2 regions of the Delftia sp. JD2 genome follow, and region 2 is predicted to be linked to the other one. Evidence: riboswitches for the same ligand, from Rfam matches in the RefSeq annotation. Region 2 holds a riboswitch; the other holds the start of a gene.
The links. A riboswitch is a leader RNA that binds a small molecule or an ion and turns the genes downstream of it on or off. The one in region 2 is predicted to bind thiamine pyrophosphate.

Region 1 (3,007 bases), on a different contig from region 2:
CACTTGGCCATGATGGAGCCGCCGCGCGAGACGATGCCCGTGCGGCGCTGGGCCGTGAGGTGGATGTAGGCCAGGCGCACGCCGGCGTGGATGGTGAAGTAGTCCACGCCCTGCTCGGCCTGCTCGATCAGGGTGTCGCGGAAGATGGGCCAGGTCAGGTCCTCGGCAATGCCGCCCACTTTCTCCAGCGCCTGGTAGATGGGCACGGTGCCGATGGGCACGGGCGAGTTGCGGATGATCCAGTCGCGCGTGGTGTGGATGTTCTTGCCGGTGGACAGGTCCATCACGTTGTCCGCGCCCCAGCGGATGGCCCAGACCAGCTTCTCGACCTCTTCCTCGATGCTGGAGGTGACGGCTGAGTTGCCGATGTTGGCGTTGATCTTGACCTTGAAGTTGCGCCCGATGGCCATGGGCTCGATCTCGGGGTGGTTGATGTTGGCCGGGATGATGGCGCGGCCGCGCGCCACTTCGTCGCGCACGAATTCGGGCGTGATGATCTTGGGGATGGCGGCGCCCAGGCCGTTGCCGGCCAGGCGCGCCTCGCGCGCGGCGTCCTGCTGGTACTCGGCCATCCATTCGCGGCGGCCGTTCTCGCGCAGGGCCACGTATTCCATCTCGGGTGTGATGATGCCCTTGCGCGCGTAGTGCATCTGGGTGACGTTGCCACCGCTCTTGGCGCGGCGCGGCTGGCGCTGCAGCGATGCGGCCTCGGCCCGCAGGCGGGCCACGCGCTCGTCTTCCTCGCCGCGCTTGCCGCCGTCGTCCAGTGCCTGGCGCAGGCGGCCGGCGTAGTACTCGCTGTCGCCGCGCGACTCGATCCAGGCATTGCGCACGCCCGGCAGGCCGCTGCGCACGTCGATGGCCACGGCCGGGTCGGTGTAGGGGCCCGAGGTGTCATAGACGCTGACCTGCTCGCCATTGGTCAGCTGGATATCGCGCACGGGCACGCTCAGGCCGGCATGCAGGCTGCCTTGCAGATAGCTCTTGGTGGAGGCCGGGAACGGCTTGCGCGACTGCGCCAGCAGGTCGGAAAAACGCTGTGCGTCTGGAGCTTCGCCGGCTGCGGGGGTGAAGATGGAATCGGGAGCGTTCATGTCGGGTTCCTTGCGTTCAAAGCGTCGATCAACAACGCTCCGGGAACCGGACACTCCTTGGGCTGTGCCAAAGGCCGCGCACCGGGCTATGCCAGTGTGGGCCTGCCAGGGCCGTATGGCCTTGGCCCCTGCTTGCCACGCACGCCAAGGCGCACGAGCAGCCTTGGTTGGCAAGGGCCGATGCGCATCGGATGGTGGCCTGCCTGGCCGTTGCGGCCCTGCGTGTATCCGCCGTGGCGGACTTCCATCCTCTGACTTCGGCCCCGCTTCAGGGTCCCGCTCTTCTTCCGCCGGTATCAACCGGATCAAGTTCGTCGGGTTCGCCGCCTGGCCCATGCAGCGCATGGACCGGTTGGCATCTCAGTGCATCAGCACACCCCGGAGCAGAGCGCAGTATAGGGGATGGCAAGGCGCCCTTGCCCTGCGGGTTTGCCCAGGGGCCTGAAAGCCCTGCTCAGTCGAAGCCGCGCATCTGTGCCCATTCGGCCACCGGTGCGCGCGTGGCGCGCCAGCCGTTGATGGGGGCTTCCTTGTCCTCGTAGCCCAGCGCAATGCCAAAGGCCACGTGGTAGCCCTCGGGCAGCGCCAGCGCCTGGGTCACGGCGTCGTTGTAGCGGCGCCAGAAGCCCTGGGCGCAGGTGGCCAGGCCATTGGCGCAGGCCAGCAGCATGAAGGACTGCAGGTAGATGCCCAGGTCCACCCATTGCGGCAGGCCCATGCGCTCGTCCACCGCCACGATCAGGCCCACGGGCGCGCCGAAGAACTGGCCGTTGCGCGCCAGTTGCTCCAGCCGCGCGGGCTTGTCGTCGCGCGGAATGCCCAGCGACTGGTACAGCTCTTCGCCATTGGCAAAGCGCCGGCTGCGGTAGGGCTCCCAGAGATTGGGCGGGTAGGACAGGCCGGGCTGGGCGTCCTGGGGCTCGGCTTCGGCGACGGCGGTGAGCAGTTGCTGCAGCGGCTCGCCCGTCAGCGCCAGCACGCGCCAGGGCTGCAGGTTGCCGCCCGAGGCCGCTTGTGCCGACTGTTCCATCAGGGAGCGCACCAGGGCCGCATCGGGCGACTGGGGCAGGAAGGCGCGCACGGAGCGGCGCGCATGCAAGGCCTGTTCAACGTTCATGCTGGTCGGAGTCTCCGGTCTTCTTGGGGGATCTTGGGGATCTTGGGTGATCTTCTGCAGGCCTACTTGCCCATGATCTGGTCGATCTTGTCCTTCTGGAACGCCTGCGGGCGCTCGGACTCGCAGGGCACGCAGTCGCCCACCTTGCTGCCGGCCGAGAGCTTGGCAATGGCCTCCCACAGCAGCGCGATCTGCTGCTCGTGCGCGGCCGCGCCATCGCTCAGGCCGCGCATGGCCTGGGCCACGGGGTCCATTTCCTGGGTGATGCCGTAGGCCGTGAACGGCTGGGGCGCGGCAGCCGACGGGACCTTGATGGACTCGGCCTTGGCCGATGCCAGGTCGTGCTCGGTCACATCGGCGCTGTGGCCGTTCTTGCTGGCGATGATGCGCGCCGGAATGCCCACGGCGGTAGCGCCTGCGGGCACGGGCTTGATGACCACGGCATTGCTGCCGATCTTGGCGCCGTCGCCCACCTCGAAGCCGCCCAGCACCTTGGCGCCCGCGCTGACCACCACATCGCGGCCCAGCGTGGGATGGCGCTTGGCGCCCTTGTAAAGCGAGGTGCCGCCCAGGGTCACGCCGTGGTAGATGGTGCAGCCGTCGCCGACCACGGCCGTCTCGCCGATGACGACGCCCATGCCGTGGTCGATGAAGACGCGCTCGCCGATGACGGCGCCGGGGTGGATCTCGATGCCGGTGAGCCAGCGGCCGATGTGCGAGATGAAGCGCCCCAGCCACTTGAGGCCATGGTTCCAGCACCAGTGCGCCGGGCGCTGCAACCAGATCGCATGCAGAC
Region 2 (3,007 bases):
GGCGTCGATGATCTCGGCCACGGGCATGGCCCTGAGGTGGCGGTCGGCGGCTCGGCGCACATGGGCTGCCAGCGCATGCATCTGCGGGCCGGTCAGCAGGGGCACGGAGACTTCCAGCCGCACGCCGCCGCGTTCGAAGGGCAGCACATGCCACTGCACCTCGTCCTCGCGCAAACCAGGCAGTTCGGGCAGGTAGCCGGCCGTGATCCGCTCGATGTTCATGCAGCAGCGGCCTTCACGAATTCATCGACCGCCAGCGAGCAGCCCTTGGCCGCTGCGCCCTCGGCACGCCCCAGCAACAGGAAACCGCTGTTCTCGCCATGGCCGGCCCACAGGCCCACGTCCTCGGTGAGGATGGTGGTGACCGCGTTGTAGTTGGCCAGGTCGCAGTGCACGAGAATGCCGCGCTCGCCGGGCGCCACGCTGCGGCCGGTGACGGGCTCGACCAGGCGCGAGCGTATCCAGTGCGGCCCCGACTTGACCGAGGGCAGCGTGGCATTGCCATCGTCATAGAACTGCGTGCTCAACTCGGTCATGCCGTACATGTTGATGCAGTGGCTGCGCGGCACGCCCAGCAGCCGGGACAGGTCGGCGTAGAAATCCTCCAGCGGCAGCTCGCGCGACTGGCCCTTGTAGCCGCCCGTGTCCAGAATGCGGCTGCCCGGCGGCAGACGGAAGCTGCGGCCCTGCTCGCGCAGTGCGTCCATCACATGCACCAGGCTGAAGCTGGCGCCCAGCAGCGCATAGGGGCGGCCGCTGCGCTCGGATTCCTCCAGCACGGCGCACAGGCCGGGCATGTCCAGGCCGTCGGGGGTGAGGAAGTAGCGGCTGTCGGGAGTGCCGAATTCCGTCTTGGCCAGCGCCAGGTAGTGGGCCAGCGAAGAGTTGGGCATGGCCTGCTCGTCGGGAAAGAGGATGCCCATGGGCAGGCGCTCGTGCCCGGCCATGAAGCGCTGCGCGAAGTTGCGCGTCATCGACGCATCGTAGACATCGAGCGCGGGATGGAAGTGGCGCCCGCGCGAAGACAGTCCCTTGGCCTGGCCCGTGGTGCCGCTGGTCATGAACACGCGCTCCGAGGGCGAGGCCGGCTCGCTGCGCAGCTCCATGGCCTTGAACGCGTCAATGGGCACGGCGGGAATGTCGCTCCAGGTCTTCACATTGCGCAGCGTGGCACCGCGCCGCTGGCAGAAGCTGCGAAACGGCGCATTCGATTCGTATTGGTAGGCGAACAGCCGCAGCGCCAGTGCGTCGAACTGCTCGTCGGTGCAGCCGTCCATGGCGATGAATGCAAGCAGGTCTGCGACCAGAGAAGCCGCCTGGGGCCGGGCCTTGTCCATGGAATTCCTTCGAGAGCTGGGACGTGGTGCTCCGAAGGCTCCCCCGGCCGTGGCGCATGGGCGGCCACGCAGGGGTGCAAGCTCTTCTTCCGCCGGAATGACCCGGTTCAAGTTCTCGGGTGTGGATCTCAGCACTGGCGTGCACCCCGGAGCGGAGGGCTATCTTACAGCAGGGTCGCCAAGGGTGCAGGACCGGGACAATCCTGCTGCGGGCCGTATCAGCCCACGGCCGTCAGCCGCCGCATCACCCACTCCACGGGCCCCTGCGCCACCTTCTTGCTCCAGGCCCAGGCGGCCAGGCTGGCGATGATCACGTAAAGCGCGGCGGCCACGGCCACTTCGCGCAGGCTGCGTGATCCGTCCAGCGCGCCCATGGCCTCCAGCAGGCCCATGCCGATGAGGATGTGTGCCAGGTACAGGGTCAGCGTCATGCGCCCGGCCGGCAGCAGGCCGCGCCACGGTCCAGCGGGCCAGCGGTCGGCCAGCCGCAGGCAGGCGCCTATGGCAATGCTGGCGCAGCCCAGGCCCATCAGCAGGTAGGCTGGGCCGGGCGGCATGGGGCCGGTGGCCAGCCAGGCAGCCCATTCACTCTGTGCCGCAAGTACCGAGACGGCGCAGGCCGCGCCCACCATCAAGCCGCCCGCAGCCACCAGGCCCCATTGCACGCGCGGCTCGGCCAGCGGCAGGCGCGCCAGCAGCATGCCGCAGAGGAAGAACGCAAACCAGGGCAGCACCGGATGGAAGCCGTTGAACAGCAGGTTGCGCGCAAAGCCGGCCGGCTCCCACAGGCCCTGGTAGGACAGGCTCGCCCAGTCCCAGCCCTGGCTGTAGTCCAGCTGCAGCAAGGCCGTGGTGGACAGCACGGCCACTGCCGCCATGCCGGCCAGCAGCGCCCTTGCGCCGGCCTGCAGCCAGGCGATGGCCAGCACGAAGTAGATCGCGTAGTAGTGAATGATGTCGGCCGGAAAGATCAGCAGGTTCATGCCACCGGCCACCAGCAGGAACAGCGCGCGGCGCAGCGTCCAGAGGCGCGCCGTGGCCGGCTCCAGCGAGCGCGTGGCCAGCACCAGGCCCAGTCCCGCCAGCACCACGAAGGTGGCCGAGGCCTTGCCCTCCAGAAAATGGAAGAACGACAGCAGCCAGCCAGGCTCCTGCAGCGCGGGATGCATGGCCTGCTTGAAGTTGACGAACACCATGCCTGCCAGCGCCAGGTAGCGCGCCAAGTCCAGCCCCGCCAGGCGGGCGCCCCTGCCGGTGGCGTGCCTCATGTCGCGTCCCCCCGTGCCTCGCCTCCAAGAAGGCAGGCCAGCAAGGCGGGATGCAGCACATCGACCCCTTCATCCGCCCCCGCGTCTTCTTGCGGCGTCACCGCCAGCGCAAAGCGCAGCGCATCGCTTTCCACGGCGTCCAGCAGCAGTTGCGCGGCCAGGCGCACGGGCACGGCGGGCCGCAAGAGGCCCTGCTGCGCCCCGCGCTCCATGAAGCCTGCCAGGCCGTCGAGCATGCGCCTGCGGTTGGCCTCGAAGGCCGGCGCCAGCCCGGGCGAACGCGCGATCTCGGACAGGCATTCGGCGCTGAGCACGGCCCATTCCCGCTGGCGGCACAGCGCCTGGTAGGCGGCCAGGAATTGCGCCACCACAGGCAGCGAAGGGGCTGCGGCCCGCTCCAGC

Region 1: another riboswitch for thiamine pyrophosphate. It lies ahead of thiC (phosphomethylpyrimidine synthase ThiC); the one in region 2 lies ahead of ACM14_RS02130 (long-chain fatty acid--CoA ligase).

Annotation. Positions count from the first base shown of each region.
Region 1 is NZ_LFJT01000060.1:13,630-16,636, reverse strand. Features, by position in the region: gene thiC (phosphomethylpyrimidine synthase ThiC) at 1-1,094, opposite strand, end outside; TPP riboswitch at 1,360-1,485, opposite strand; gene ACM14_RS24460 (nitroreductase) at 1,549-2,211, opposite strand; gene cysE (serine O-acetyltransferase) at 2,274-3,007, opposite strand, start outside.
Region 2 is NZ_LFJT01000002.1:213,043-216,049, reverse strand. Features, by position in the region: gene ACM14_RS02135 (acyl-CoA reductase) at 1-222, opposite strand, end outside; gene ACM14_RS02130 (long-chain fatty acid--CoA ligase) at 219-1,337, opposite strand; TPP riboswitch at 1,405-1,496, opposite strand; gene ACM14_RS02125 (DUF418 domain-containing protein) at 1,556-2,605, opposite strand; gene ACM14_RS02120 (TetR/AcrR family transcriptional regulator) at 2,602-3,007, opposite strand, start outside.